4 regions of the Janthinobacterium sp. GW821-FHT03C08 genome follow, and region 1 is predicted to be linked to each of the others. Evidence: predicted binding sites of a transcription regulator. Region 1 holds the regulator's gene; each other region holds the start of a gene.

Region 1 (3,800 bases):
AGTATGAATGCATCGGCTGCGCCGCCTGCGTGGATGCCTGCAACAGCGTGATGGACAAGGTCGACCGGCCCCGTGGCCTGGTACGCTACAGTACCGACCATGCGATGGAAAACAACTTCAACTCGCAGCAGATCCGCCGGCGCGCCATGCGCCCGCGCGTGCTGATCTACACGTCCATCCTGGCCCTGATCATCATCGCCGTGTGTACCTCGCTGGCCCTGCGCACGCCATTGAAAATGGACGTGATCCGCGACCGCGGCTCCATGGGACGCGAAGTGGAAGACGGCATGATCGAGAACGTCTACCGCCTGCAGATCATGAACACCTCGGAGCAAAGCCAGCATTTCAGGATCAGCGTCTCCGGCCTGCCGGGCCTGACCCTGCTGACGCGCGACGAAGTGACCCTGCAGCCGACGGAAACCCTGGGCTGGCCCATCCGCCTGCGCGTGCCGCACGGCGTGGGCGAGAAGGGCTCGAACAAGATTGCCATCGAACTGCAATCGCTGGACGACCCGTCGCTGCATGTGCGGGAAAACGCGGTGTTCATCGTGCCGCGGTAATGTAGGAAGGCCAATCCCCGCATGGGGATTGGCCGCTTAAACAGGAGAATAAAATGTCCGACAGTCTGAAACTGCAAGCCCCCGTGGCGCCCTGGTACAAGCATCGCTGGCCATGGCTGCTGATGGTCGGCCCCGGCCTGTCCGTCGTCGTCGGCAGCTGCATGGCGTATATCGCGTTTACGCAGCCGGACGCGCTGGTGGTGGGCGATTATTACAAGCAGGGCAAGGCCATCAACCAGGACTTGCGGCGCGATACGGTTGCCAGCAACCTGGCGATGGATACGCGCCTGTCCTACGACGTGGCGCAGGCGCGCCTGAGCGGCGCCGTGCACAGCTTCGGCAAGGCTTACCAGGCGCCCTTGCAGCTGCACCTGGCGCATGCGACGTTGCCGGAGAAGGATATCAGGCTGCTGGTGCAGCCCGATGCGGCCGGCAATTTCTCGGTGGCCCTGCCGATGCTCGAGCGCAGCCGCTGGCAGGTGCTGGTGGAAAACGACAAGCGCGAATGGCGCCTGTCCGGCATCTGGACCTGGCCCCTGCAGCGCAGCATCGCGCTGCACGCGGACGAGGAACTGTAGGCCTATTTACAAGTATCCGTGCCGGCCGTAATGGCTTTCAATTTCGCGGGCTGCAGGATTTCAATTTCGCGATTAGAGACGCGCAGCCAGCCTTCCTTCTTGAATTTCGACAATAAACGGCTGACGCTCTCGATGGTCAGTCCCAGGTAATTGCCGATTTCCTCGCGCGACATGCGCAGCTGGAACTTGCTGCCCGAGTAGCCCCGCGCCTCGTAGCGCGACGCCAGGTTGACGATGAAGGCGGCAAAGCGCTGCGTCGCCTGCATATTGCCCAGCAACAGCATCACGCTTTGCTCGCGCGTGATTTCCTGGCTCATCATGCGATGGAAATGCCGCAGCAGCGTGGGCATATTGCCCAGCAATTGTTCCAGGCTGGAAAACGGGATTTCACACACTTCGCTGTCTTCCAGCGCCACGGCATTGCAGTGGTGGCGGTCGGCGCTGATGGCGTCCATGCCCAGCAGTTCGCCAGCCATCTGGAAACCCGTCACCTGTTCTTCGCCGCCTGGATTGATCTGGTACGTCTTGAAGTGGCCCAGGCGGATGGCGTACAGGTTCTGGAACGAGTCGCCGATGCGGAACAGCGAGGCGCCGCGCGCGACCTTGCGGCGGCGGCCGATGATCTGGTCGAGCCGGTCCATGTCGCCCACGTCGAGTCCCATCGGCAGGCACAATTGATGCATGCTGCACGTCGAGCAGCGCGCACGCAACGCTTCCACGTTCACGGCGGGCACGGCTGGAGAGAGTAGCGCTTCTGTCATGTCAGACCCTTTTAGAAAATGCAATAACAAGTTTACTGCATAGTGCGTTGCCATGTGCCAATTTCACGGCAATTCACCGTAATTTCGCTGAATAAACGACGTCCGGCATTTAATTTTATGGCAACATCGTCAAAAGCCCGTTCCAGCGCGGAAAATTACGCGGCCTGCGCTTGCCAAGTTGAAGTATTGATAGGAAAATTCCTGACAGCATTATCTGCCGCCTGTGCCTCCGGGTACTCAAAGGAAATCATGAAGCCTCTCGGCATTAAAGCAAAAGTCGCGCTGGCCACCAGCCTGACCTCGATCGCCATGATCGCCGTGGTCACCGTGGTGCAGGTCAAGCACATGCGCGACGATTTCACGCAAGTGCTGCTGAGCCAGCAAACGGCGCTGATCGAGCGCACGGCCGAGGAACTCGACGACAAGCTGGCCATGCTGCTCGACATCGTCACCCAGACGGCGCGCCACCAGCCGCCCGCCCTGATGGCCGACGCCGGCGCATTGCGTGACTACTACACGCAGCGCACCATGCTGGCCCTGTTCGACGACGTGCTCGTGCTCGATACGCAGGGCAAGGTGGTGGCCAACGTGCCCGAGGTGCAGGGGCGCAACGGCACCGACGTAGCCGACCGCGGCTATTTCCAGACCGTCATGCGCACCAAGCAGGCCATGATCACGGAACCGATGCTGGGCAAGACCAGCCATTTGCCCATCGTGCAGATGGTCGCCCCCGTGCTGGACAACAACGGCGAGGTGGCCGGCATCGTCATCGGCGTGCTGCGCCTGTACAAGGACAACATGCTGGGGCGTTTGCGCACGGCCAAGGTGGGCAAGAGCGGCTATTTTTTCATCCTCACGCGCGAAGCCGTGCCCCGCTACGTGCTGCATCCCGACCCCAGCCGTTTGCTGCAGCCGCGCGCGGCGGGCGCCAACGTCGTCACCACGCAGCTGCTCAAGGAAGACGGCGAAGGCAGCATGGTCAGCACCAACAGCCGCGGCATCACGGGCGTCAACAGCTTCAAGCGCTTGAAGTCGGTGAACTGGCTGCTGGCCGCCTCGCTGCCCGTGGCCGATGCCTTCGAACCATTCGACGGCGTGCTGTCGCGCCTGGTGCTGTGGAGCATCTGCGCCTCGCTGCTGGCCGCGGCCGTGCTGGGCTGGGTGACCGTGCGCCTGCTGTCGCCCCTGGTGCGCCTGCGCGACACGCTGCTGTCCCTGCGCGCCTCGGGCAAGCGCTTTACCCCCGTGCCGGTGCAGCAGCGCGACGAGATCGGCGAACTGACGGAGGCGTTCAACGGCCTGATGAGCGAGCGCGACCGGCTGCAGCAGGAGGTCGAGACGCGCGCCCTGGAGCTGGAGCAGGAACGCGACCGCGCCGAGGCGGCCAACCGCGCCAAGAGCGACTTCGTCGCCAACATGAGCCATGAAATCCGCACGCCCCTGAACGCCGTGCTGGGCATGGTGTATCTGTTGGGAAATACCAAGCTCAACATCGAACAGCGCAAGTACCTGACCATGGTACGCGTGGCGGGGCAGTCCCTGTTGGGCATCCTCAACGATGTGCTCGATTTTTCCAAGATCGAGGCGCGCCGCATGGACTTGTCGCCCGTCGAATTCGACCTCGACGAGGTCATGAATACGCTGGCCACGACGATGACCATGAACGCGGGCGAGAAAGAGCTGGAGCTGGCCATCGCCGTCGAGCCCGACGTGCCGCGCCGCCTCGTCGGCGACGCCCAGCGCCTGCAGCAAATCCTCGTCAACCTGGCCGGCAACGCCATCAAGTTTACCGAGAGCGGCGAAGTGGTGGTGGCCGTCAGCCTGGCCGAGGGCGACACTGAACAGGCCTGGCTGCGCTTCGAGGTGCGCGACACGGGCATCGGCATGACGGCCCAGCAGCA
Region 2 (3,800 bases), on a different contig from region 1:
CGTATTGCATAGTGTCTCCTCTGGATGAACGCGGTAGCGACGATTGTAGCGGCTAACGGCAGCGGCGCGACAGGCGCACTGTTATTATTCTGAGCCTGATCCTTTTCAAATCGAGCAGCAAATTTCCTCCTCTCTACTCCAGTCACTGGCCGGCCGCCTGCGCGGCGATGGCAGCGCCGCCAGCGTGAATTTTCGCCGCCTGTGGTTCAGCAATGGCCTCAATTGTTTCGGCGCCCAGATCACCTCGCTGGCCCTGCCCCTGTGCGCGGTATTGTTATTACATGCGACACCGGAACAGATGGGCGTGCTCGTCGCACTGCAGGCGCTGCCGTTCGCCCTCTTCGGCTTGCCCGTCGGCGTGCTGCTGGACCGGCGCAGCAAGCATCCGATCATGCTGTTCAGCGAAAGCATGTCGGGCCTGGCCCTGGCCAGCGTGGCCGTCGCCTACTGGTGTGGCGTGCTGTCGATGCCATGGTTATATGTAGTGGGATTCATCATCGGCACGGGTTTTGTCGTGGGCGGCGGCGCCGAACAGGTGTTTCTGACCTTCCTCGTGGGCCGCGATGGCTTGATCGATGCACAATCGAAATTTGCCGCCACCGAATCGGCATCGCGCCTGATCGGCCCCGGCCTGGCCGGGGTGCTCGTGCAATTGCTGTCGGCGCCCGTCGCCATCCTGTGCACGGCCTGCGGCTACCTGATTTCCGTGTTTAATCTGCGCGCCATGAGCGTACGCGATCCACGCCCCGCCCCCTCCGACAAGCACGCCCTGCGCGACATTGCCGACGGTTTGCTGTTCGTCTGGCGCGAACCGCTGCTGCGCGCGCTGGCCTGGGGTGCCGGCATCTGGCACTTTTTGTTTTATGCCAGCATGGCCCTGGCGGTGCTGTTTGCCACGCATGACCTGGGCATGAGTCCCGGCGTACTGGGCATGACGCAGATGCTGGGCGGCGCCGGCGTACTGCTCAGCGCTTTCATCGTCAAGCCGCTGACCCGGCGCTACGGCAGCGGCCGCACCATCCTCATCGGCCTGGCGTCCACGTCCGTATGTTTTGCCCTGACGCCTGCCATTCCCGCCCTGCTGTTCGGCAGCGCGGCCGCCACCGCCGTGGCGTATGCCGTGCTGATGTTCTTTTTTGATTGCGGCGTGATGCTGTTCTTTATTCCCTACCTGGGCTTGCGTCAGAAGGTCACGCCCGATGCCATGCTGGGACGCATGACATCGACCATGCGCTTCCTGACGGTGGCGACGGCGCCGCTGGGCGCGCTGGCCGCCGGCTGGGTGGCGGAACACTTTGGCGTGCGCAATGGCCTTGCCTGCATCGCGGCCGGCAGCATCGCGCTGACGGTCGCCATGGTGTGGGGCACGCCGCTGCGTAGCGTGCGCACCTGAAGCATGGAACGGGCATACACTGCCAAAAGATTGCCTTGGCGACACTATTCATGCCAAAGCCTGTGAGGTTTGATTTACATCAAGGTTTTAATTGATGTAAATCCATAAGCTGTCTGACATCACTTGAGGAGCACGCCATGTTTAACACCATCTTATTTCCCACCGACGGCTCGCCGTTGTCCGACAAAGCCGCCGAGACGGCCCTCGCCTTCGCCCAGCTGAACAAGGCCAAACTGGTCGCCATCAGCGTGGTGCAGCCGTTCCCGTTTTCGCCGATGGCGGACGGCGGCATCGTGCTCGATGCCAGCCTGTATGAGCAGCAGATGCAGGAAGCGTCGCAGCGGGCGATCGACAAGATCGGCGAAGCGGCGCGTGCCGCCGGCGTCCCGTTCGAAGGCGTGGTCGCCGTCTCGCCCAGCCCGCATGAAGAGATCGTGAATGCGGCGCAAACCTATCAGTGCGACATCATCCTGATGGCCTCGCATGGGCGCAAGGGCTTGAACAAGCTGTTTGTCGGCAGCGAAACGCAAAAAGTGCTGGCGCACACACACTTGCCGGTGATGGTTTTACGCTAAGCGGCAGCACCCCTCCCGGCGCCGCCCTGATGCCTTAGCGCGCCGGCGCCTGCTTCGGCAACAACACCCACACGGCGCCGCTCTGCTTCATGCGGCCCGCGTTTTCCGCCGCTTCCGCGCCAAAGCCAAAGAAATAGTCGACACGGATGGGGCCGCGAATGGCGCCGCCCGTATCCTGCGCCATCACCAGGCGCTGCATGGGGATGTCGCTGTTGGCTTGCGTGGTGGCAAGGAACACGGGCACGCCCAGCGGCACATAACGCGAATCGATAGCCACCGAGCGCTGCGGCGTCAGCGGCACGCCCAGCGCGCCCTTCGGCCCCACTTTCGGATCGGGCAAGCGCTCTTCCTTGAAAAACACATAGCTGGGATTGGCATTGAACAGCTCATCCTTGCGCGTGGGATGGCCGGCGATCCACGCCTTGATGCCCTGCGCGGACGCCTGGCTCATGGTCAGCTCGCCCTTATCGACCAGATAACGGCCGATGGATTTGTAGGGATGGCCGTTCTGGTCCGCATACGCCACGCGCACGGTTTCCTGCGTATCCGTCAGCTGCACCCGGCCGGAACCTTGCACTTGCAGGAAAAACGCTTCCACCTCGTCGTCGACCCACAGCAATTCCTTGCCGGAGACGGCCGTGGCGCGCTCGATGTCGGCGCGCGTGGCATACGGCACCACTTTCTTGCCCACCAACTTGCCCCGCAGGCGCATGTTTTTCAATTCCGGATACACACCGGCCAGGTCGACTGTAACGAGGTCATCCGGCACCTTGTACAGCGGCGTCTGGTATGGTCCGCCACGCTTGCGCGCGCCATGCAGCAACGGTTCATAATAGCCCGTGACGAGGCCCGTACTGGCACCATCGGCAGCGATGACTTGATTCGGCACAAAGAAGGTTTCAAAAAACAGGCGGATGGCCTTGTCGCTGTCGGCATTCACCTGGCGCGCGATCGTGCACGGCTCCTTCCAGTCGGGCCGCTTGACCAGCACGCCGCACGAAGCCATGAAGGCAGGCCAGGCAGCGCGCAAGTCGTCGCGCCCCCAGCCAGGCAAGGCGGAAAACTTGGCCGGACTGAAGGTCGGCGCGGCCGCGTCAGTGGCATCCTTGGCATCCTTGACGTCGGCCGGTTTGGCCGGCACCGGCTTGACGACGGACGGCGCAATCGCCGGCTCCTTGCCGCCGGAAGCTCCGGGCGCGGCGGGAGGCGTGGTACAGGCGGACAGCGCGAGCGCGACGCCGCCGATGGAAACGAGTAGACTACCGCGTGTCAATAAACGACGGTTCAATAATAAGCTGCGTGTAAATAACATAGGGGTGCGTATGTGGATCTTGATGATAGAGGCGCTGGTAGCGTTCTTCTTGCTGGCATTTATAGTCTGGTGGACCATGTATTCAGGCAAGAAGTCCACGCCGCCCGCCCGCAAACAGCTCAGCGAAGAGCGGGACGCCACCGAAAAACTGAAGTGAGCGGCGCAAGTCCGCTCCATCTGGTCTGATTAATTAATGCAGGGTGCGCGGCACCGACAGCACGAACTCGGGAATCAAAGCTTCGAACTGGTGGCCATCCTCGGCCACACAGAAGTATTCTCCCCGCATCGAACCTTGCGGCGTGCCCAGCATGGTGCCGCTCGTGTATTCGAACTGTTCGCCTGGCTGCAGCAGCGGCTGGTGGCCGACGGCGCCCAGGCCGCGCACTTCTTCCACCTTGTTGTTCGCATCCGTGATGACCCAGTGGCGCGAAATCAGCTGCGCGCCCACCGTTCCCGTATTGACGACGCGGATCGTGTAGCTGAACACATGCCGCCCCTGGTCCGGTGCCGATTGCTCGGG
Region 3 (3,800 bases), on a different contig from region 1:
CAGATATTGCTGTACGGCATCGTTCAATGGCGCGTGGCTGCCCAGGCCAAACGCTTCGCCCCGCTTGAAGGCGCCCATGGCCTTGCGCACGACTTCCTGGCGGAAGGACTGCTTGCCCGAGTCGCTGATGTGGATTTTTTCCTCGACGGCTCGCAGGAAGCGTTCGTCGGGACGGCGCTCCTCGCTGGTGATGGGGTCGCGGATCTGGCGGTTGTCCAGCATGGCTTCGACTTCATCGAGGTATTTGTTGAGCAGGTCCTGCGCCTCCTGCTCGAACGAGACGAACAGGGCCTTGTGCACGTCGGCCTTGACCCAGCGGTTATAAAAATCCTTGCGCGTCAGGACGAGGTAATCGATCCACTTGCGCTTGCGACGCGGTTCGATGCGGGCATCGCTGTCGATGCCATCCTTCAGGGCCAGCAGCACGTCCATCGTGGACAGGCTGTTGCGCCGGGCGGCGATGATGGCGTGCGACAGGGCATTGATGACGAAGCGGGGCGAGACGCCCGACAGGCCTTCGTCGGGCGCCTTGTCGCGCTCGCGGATGCGCCTGACCTCGGCATGGGGCAGGTCCTCGACGTCCTCGTCGGCATAGATACGCAGCTTCTTGACCAGTTCCGCTTCCTTTTCCTCGCCTTCGGACAGGCGGCTCAGGATGGCGAACACGGCCGCCGCATGCAGCACGTGCGGGTCCAGGTGCACGTCGCGGAAGGCGGGCGCGGCCGAGCGGATCAGCTTGCGGTAGATGCGCGCTTCCTCGCGGTAGTTGAGCGTGTACGGCACTTGCACGATGACCATGCGGTCGAGCAGCGCCTCGTTTTCGCTTTCTTGCAAGAATTTGCGAAATTCCGCTAGGTTCGTGTGGGCAACGATGGTTTCGTCGAGGTAAATCAGGGGAAAGCGCGACACCTTGACATTCCTTTCCTGCGTCAGGGTCAGCAGCAGGTAGAGGAATTCCCGCTTGACCTTGAGGATTTCGATCATTTCCAGCATGCCGCGGCTGGCGGCATACACGGCGCCCGACCACGACCAGGCGCGCGGGTCGCCCTCGTCGCCGTACTGCGCCACCTTCGACAGGTCGACGGAACCGACCAGGTCGGCCAGGTCGGCCGTGGTGGGATCGTGCGGCGCATACGTGCCGATGCCGCAGCGTCCCGCTTCCGACAGGTACAGCTGTTCCACGGGCATGCGCAGGAAGTCGCCCCCGTAGTGCTCCTCCAGCCGCGCCCGGCAATGGGGACACAGTTCGCCCTGCAGTTCGACGCCGTAGCTGGCGCGAAAGTCCGCGCGCATGCCGTGCGGCACCAGGTGCAGCGGCGATTCGTGCACGGGGCAGCCGCCGATGCCGTACAGCGCGCCCTCGGCGCTGTGGCTGTATTCTTCCAGGCCCCGCTTGAGCAGGATGACCATGGTCGACTTGCCGCCAGACGGCGGCCCCAGCAACAGCAGCATGCGCCGTCCCACTTCGGAACCGGCAGCCGCCGCCTTGAAATACGCGGCCACGCGGTCGATCGCTTCGTCGATGCCGAACAGCTCGTCGTCGAACAGGCGGCAGCGGAAGCGGCCGCTGTCGTCCGTCTGGCCATTCCAGCGCATCATGTCCCACAAATACTGGTGGGCGCTGCGCGCCTGCAGGGCCGCGCCGGCCGGCACGATGTGTTCGAGGAAATCGGCAAAGCTGCCGCGCCAGGGGCTGAGGCGGTGTTGCGCCGCGTAGCTGGCCATGCCGTGCACGAAGCGGGCGCGCTGCCCCTCGCCATCAGGCGCGCCGTCCTGCGCGCCGCTGCCTGCCGCACCATCGTGCTTACCGAGACTCGTCATCGTGTCCTCTTCGCCGCCGTTGCGTCCCATGGCATGCCCTGCACGCCGTGGGACGGGTCGCCCCCTGCCTGTCGATCAAGTATACGGCGCCGTCACTGTACGCACGCCTGATCTTGCTCAAGCTTGAAAACGGAACTATTCGCGCCGTGTTTCACCCATGCGCGGGCGGCGCGGCCCGCGCCTGCGCGGTTCAATCCAGATCAATACCGGGCGCCGCCGTCGGCCCACACTGGACATTCCGAACGACCCACGAGGAGAACATGATGATCGACAATGGTTTCAGCGCCCCGCCCGGCAATGCCGGCAGGGGCCAGGCTGCGGACGACGAAGAGGCCTTCCAGCAGTTTGCCGCGCCGGGCGACGGCGACGGCATGATCGAGAGCGCCTCCGTTTCGGAAGTGCCCGATGCCTTGAGCGGCGTCAGCATGGAGTTGTTGGAAATCAAGCGCAGCATCGAGGATGGCATGCGCCAGGCCATTTCCCAGGCGGCGGGGGTGCGCGCCGCCGACGCCTTCAGCGATGCGGGCAATATCCAGGGCGTGTCCATCGGCCTGGGCGAGGGCGCCAGCGACAGTTCCTCGGGCGAGCCGGGCATGCCGGCCCTGACCCTGTACGTGGCCGAACCCACCTCCGTCGACCGCGCCAAGGCCGCCATCGTGGGTGCCATGGGGGTGCGCGCCGTGGCCAGCGACAATGTGCCCGTGAATATCGTCGTCACGGGCGTGATCGATGCGCAGCCCCACCGTTTCCGGCTGCGTCCGGCGCCGGGCGGGGTGTCCGTGGGCCACTTCCGCATCACGGCGGGCACCATCGGCTGCCTGGCCGTGGGCCGCACGCCGCCGCGCACGACCCGTTTGATGATCCTGAGCAATAACCACGTCCTGGCCAATTCGAATGGCGGCGTGTTCAACGACTGCATCGTGCAGCCCGGCCCCATCGACGGCGGCCGCTGCCCGCAGGACCAGGTGGCCGTGCTGGAACGCTTCGTGCCCATCAATTTCAGCGGCGGCGTCAATTTCGTCGATTGCGCCACCGGCTGGGCCTGGCCCGACCGCGTGCGGCCCGAGCTGGTCTACCTGAGCGGCGGCGTGCCCGCGTATTTCCGCATCAGCAATGCGCTCGTGGCGCCCGCGCTGGGCATGCTGGTCGGCAAATCCGGGCGTACCACGCAATTGACGCAGGGCCGCATCACGGGCCTGGGCGCCACCATCAACGTCAATTACGGCGGCGGCAGGATCGCGCTGTTCCAGGACCAGATCGCCATCACGGGCGTCAGCGGTCCCTTCAGCGCCGGCGGCGACTCCGGCTCGTCCATCTGGACCTGGAACCAGCAGCGCAATCCCGTCGGCCTGCTGTTTGCCGGCGGCAACAACATCACCTTCGCCAACCAGATGCGCCGCGTGGTGGTGGCGCTCGACATCAACCTGTACACCTGACGGACGGGACGGCGCAAACGGCCTTGCAGGGCGCGCTCCCTTGCACGATGATGCTACTGCGGGGGGCCGCAGCCGCGCGGGGCAGGGGCCGGCGTAGGGTGCTGCAACGCCGGATGGCCGGGTGTATGATGGAGTGCATCAGGAGGGTGTGTCATGTCAAACAGTAAATTCACACAATCGCCATACGCTGTCTTCGAGGACGCCGCCATGCCGTATGTGCCGGACGCGCTCCCGGGCCAGGGACCGTTTGCCCCTGCCGCGCCCTCGGGCCGCCTGGAAGCGGCAAGGCGGCGCAACGAGCGGGCGCTGATGGCCATCGACGGCGTCGAAGGCGTCAGCCTGGGACAGACCGCCATCGGCAGGGAAGCGCTTGTCGTGTACCTGCGCGACCCGTCCGTCAAGCGGCGCGTGCCCCGGCAGGTGGAGGGATATCCGGTCGAAACGAGCATCACGGGCCAGATCGATATCCAGCGCTGGTAGGCAAGCCGGCCTGACGGCGGGGCCATCAGGTCATCAGGACGCCGGCACGACAGGTGGCGGCGC
Region 4 (3,800 bases), on a different contig from region 1:
TGGCCAAGGCGGCCGAGGATTCCGGCGTTGCCACGCGTCCGATCAAGGACTTGCAAGCGTACGCGGACAGCCTGCAGCAATTCGTCTACCGCAGCGGCACCTTCATGAAGCCGCTGTTCCTGATGGCCAAGTCCACGCCGGCCGACCTGAAACGCATCGTCTACGCCGAAGGCGAAGAAGAGCGCGTGCTGCGCGCCGTGCAAGTGGTGGTCGATGAAAAACTGGCGCGCCCCATCCTCGTGGGCCGTCCGCCCGTGCTCGAAGCGCGCATCCAGAAGTTCGGCCTGCGCCTCAAGCAGGGCGTCGACTTCGACGTCATCAACCCGGACTTCGACGAGCGCTATCGCGATTACTGGAATACGTACTACGACATGACCAGCCGCAAGGGCGTCACCGAGGAATACGCGAAACTGGAAATGCGCCGCCGCCACACGCTGATCGGTTCCATGATGATCCACAAGGGCGACGCGGACGGCATGATCTGCGGCACCTTCGGCACTACCCAGCTGCACCTGAAATACATCGACCAGGTGCTGGGCAAGCGCGCCGGCAGCAATGTCTACGCCGCCATGAACGTGCTGATCATGCCGGAACGCCAGCTGGTGATGGTCGACACGCACGTCAACGAAAACCCGGACGCCGAGCAGCTGGCCGAGATCACCATCATGGCCGCCGAAGAGATGACCCGCTTCGGCCTGTCGCCGCGCGCGGCCCTGCTGTCGCACTCGAACTTCGGTTCCAGCGACAGCGCCTCGGCGCAGAAGATGCGCGCCGCCCTGGCCATCATCAAGGAACGCGCGCCGGACCTGGAAATCGACGGCGAGATGCACGGCGACACGGCCCTGGACAGCAAGCTGCGCCACAAGCTGATGCCGAACTCGGACCTCAAGCACGACGCCAACCTGCTCGTCATGCCGAACATCGAGTCCGCCAACATCGCCTACAACCTGGTCAAGACGGCGGCCGGCAACGGCATCGCCGTGGGCCCGATCCTGCTCGGTTGCGCCAAGCCCGTGCACATCCTGACGCCATCGGCCACCGTGCGCCGTATCGTCAACATGACGGCCCTGTGCGTGGTCGACGCCGTGGCACAGCGCAAAGTCTAAGCGCCAGCAGTGCAGTTAAAGCCGCGCCATCCGCCAGGGTGGCGCGGCTTTTTGACGTCAGTGCGCCATCAGCACGGGTACGGTCATCTGGCGCAGCACCGTTTCCGTGACGCCGCCCAATAAAATTTCGCGGAAGCGCGCATGGCCGTAGCCGCCCATCACCAGCAGGTCCGCATGCACCTCGGCCGCCATGGCCAGCAGGGCCGCACCGATGTCGCCCGTGGTGACGGACGAGCGCACCTCGACGGGCACGCCGTGGCGGCTCAGGTAGGCGGCGATGTCGGTGCCCGGGTGGCGCGCCGGCTGCGCGTGGCCGGCGGGCGGGTGCAGCAGGGCCAGCACCACCAGGCGCGCCGCGCGCAGGAGCGGCAGGGCGTGGCCGATGGCGCGCGTCGCCTCCATGCTGCCGTCCCAGGCCACCACCACCGTGCCGCCTGCCTGCGCGCCATCGGCGCCGGGCGGCACGATCAGCACGGGCCGGGCCGCGTTGAGCATCACGTAGGGCACCAGGTCGCGCATGGCGCCGGGCAGGGCTTCGCCGGCATCGTGCTGGCTCAGCACCGTCAGGTCGCTGTAGCGGGCGCTGACGGCCATGCCGCCATCTTCGTCGTCCTCGATCAGGCGCCGCTCCAGCGAGACGGCGCCGGCCTGGCGCGCCAGGGTTTCGAACTGGTCCAGCGCCTGTTCCGCCCGCCCGTACAGGGCGGCGATGTGCGCCGCCACGGCGTCGCCGCGCATGCCGCGGTTGTTTTCCAGGGTCAGGCGCGAGACGCCCGTCATCGCCGCGCCGATCAGGTGCGCCTGGTGCGCGTGCGCCAGCCGCGCCGCGATGGCGATGCGCCGTGGCGCATGGCGCGACAGGTCGGCGTGGACGAGGATGGATTTGTAGGCCATGGTGTCATTCGCTAGTCAGGATGGCAACAAGGCTAGAACGGCAATGCGGACAAGTCCAGCATTGCCGTGGCGGGTGGCGGTTTTTTGATGAGAGGCTTGATTTGGGTCAATCAATGCGGCAGCAGGCGGCTGGCCGCATCAAATTTCCGTCAAGCCCTTTGCCGTGTTCAAGGCGTTTTGCAGGGCTTGGTATTGCTTGGCGGCATGGTCGTCGAGAATGCTGCGGTTGCCCGTGTCGGTGGCCGAGTCGGGCAAGACGGTGAGTTCCGCGCGGGTTTTTTTCGCTTGCTGGATTTCCACGGTTTTCCAGTTGCCGTCGCCGGAGACGAAGCCGATACGGAAGCGCGCCTTGACGGCATCGCCGCGGCGCAGCCCGGTGCTGTTGCCGCTGTCGTTATTGTAATTGCTGAACAGCTCCGATTCCGCCACGGGCTCGGGCTTGTCGTCGACATACAGGCGGGCGACGAACTTGACGCTGCTCAGGTCGTGCGAGCTGCCGTTGTGGATGGTGGCGACGACAGTCGGCTGCAGGCCGAAAAAATCCTTTTCCATCGTAAAGTGCACGTCGCTGGCGGTAATGCGCGATAAATCCGCCTGGCCGGCCACATACGCTGCCCTGGCCGTTTCCAGCTGCGCCAGCTTGGCCGGCACGTCGCGGATCACCTTGTCGCGCTCGGCGCGGATGATGGCTTTCGGCGTGCCGTTGGGATAGCCGGCATGCAGTTGTTCCAGATTGAAATCGCTGACGGCCCAGTCATAGGCGCGCTGCTCCTTGTCCGGCATGTCCTTGAGCGCTTCCTGCAGGGAGGTCTTGTAGGCTTCCATGCCGTGGCCGGTATCGAGCCGATGGTCGCTGCCTTTGGAACAGGCCTGTAATAGCATGAGCACGAGGAGCGTCGCTCCCAGCTTGCTGCGTGTACGCATAGTCGTATGGAATGGTGAGGGTTGATGGCAAGAATGCGCCGCCGATTTTAATGCCAAATAGAAAATGTCGCCATTGAAATATTTCTTTGGTGAAATAAATTGTGCCCATGCGGCGCGTGCCGCCGGAGCCAAGTGGAAAGCATGGCATGCTGGTGTTTGCTTTTATTGATGCATATCAATGTGCGCGTTGGCCAGTCGCCCATAATGGCAGCGAACTCTTTGCCATGTCAGTGGTCTGCATCGGCGTCGGCACCAACGTGTCCGACACTTCCTTGTGTGACGCAACAACGCTGGCCGTGGCGGGAGTTCACTTCTCAGGCCGCCGTGTGGCCGGTCTCCTTTTCCGCCCAGCGCAGCCGGATGGCGTCGATGGCGGGCATTTCCTGCACGAACAGGTCGACCAGATGCGGCTCGAAATGGCGGTCTTTTTGCGCCTGCAAATACGCTACGGCGTCCGTCACGGGCCAGGCGCGCTTGTAGGGACGGGCCGAGGTCAGCGCGTCGAAGACGTCGGCCACGGCGACGATACGCCCGGCCAGCGGGATGGCTACGCCCGCCAGGCCGTTCGGGTAGCCGCTGCCATCCCACTTTTCATGGTGCGACAGGGCGATCTCGCGCGCCATAGCCAGCATGCCGCCGGCGGCGTGTTCGCCGAGGATCTCGCCGCCGATGCGCGCATGCGTCTGCATGACGGCCCATTCGTCCGCGTCGAGCTTGCCAGGTTTTTGCAGGATGCGGTCGGGGATGCCGATCTTGCCCACGTCGTGCATGGGCGCCGCGTGCAGCAGGTCGTCGGCGGCCGCTTCGTCCATGCCGGCCGCCACGCCCAGCAGGCGCGCGTAATGGCTCATGCGGATCACGTGCAGGCCCGTTTCA

The links. Region 1 encodes FNR, which switches genes on or off when oxygen is low (the NO sensors DNR and NnrR bind a similar motif). Its sites were predicted from a motif close to TTGATNNNNATCAA; they were not measured.
Region 2: the regulator FNR is predicted to act here: its motif matches at 1,463-1,476, upstream of AC07VL_RS02400 (universal stress protein).
Region 3: the regulator FNR is predicted to act here: its motif matches at 2,012-2,025, upstream of AC07VL_RS26485 (serine protein kinase).
Region 4: the regulator FNR is predicted to act here: its motif matches at 2,097-2,110, upstream of AC07VL_RS05800 (universal stress protein).

Annotation. Positions count from the first base shown of each region.
Region 1 is NZ_JBWKUP010000009.1:243,196-246,995, reverse strand. Features, by position in the region: gene ccoG (cytochrome c oxidase accessory protein CcoG) at 1-560, shown strand, start outside; gene AC07VL_RS15140 (FixH family protein) at 614-1,138, shown strand; gene fnr (fumarate/nitrate reduction transcriptional regulator Fnr) at 1,141-1,899, opposite strand; gene AC07VL_RS15130 (response regulator) at 2,149-3,800, shown strand, end outside.
Region 2 is NZ_JBWKUP010000002.1:2,710-6,509, forward strand. Features, by position in the region: gene AC07VL_RS02390 (enoyl-CoA hydratase) at 1-10, opposite strand, end outside; gene AC07VL_RS02395 (MFS transporter) at 185-1,393, shown strand; gene AC07VL_RS02400 (universal stress protein) at 1,531-1,968, shown strand; gene mltA (murein transglycosylase A) at 2,003-3,241, opposite strand; gene AC07VL_RS02410 (hypothetical protein) at 3,291-3,437, shown strand; gene apaG (Co2+/Mg2+ efflux facilitator ApaG/CorD) at 3,471-3,800, opposite strand, start outside.
Region 3 is NZ_JBWKUP010000026.1:22,695-26,494, forward strand. Features, by position in the region: gene AC07VL_RS26485 (serine protein kinase) at 1-1,851, opposite strand, end outside; gene AC07VL_RS26490 (chymotrypsin family serine protease) at 2,082-3,257, shown strand; gene AC07VL_RS26495 (hypothetical protein) at 3,411-3,737, shown strand.
Region 4 is NZ_JBWKUP010000003.1:296,050-299,849, forward strand. Features, by position in the region: gene AC07VL_RS05795 (NADP-dependent malic enzyme) at 1-1,106, shown strand, start outside; gene AC07VL_RS05800 (universal stress protein) at 1,164-2,000, opposite strand; gene AC07VL_RS05805 (hypothetical protein) at 2,139-2,924, opposite strand; gene AC07VL_RS05810 (response regulator) at 3,239-3,800, opposite strand, start outside.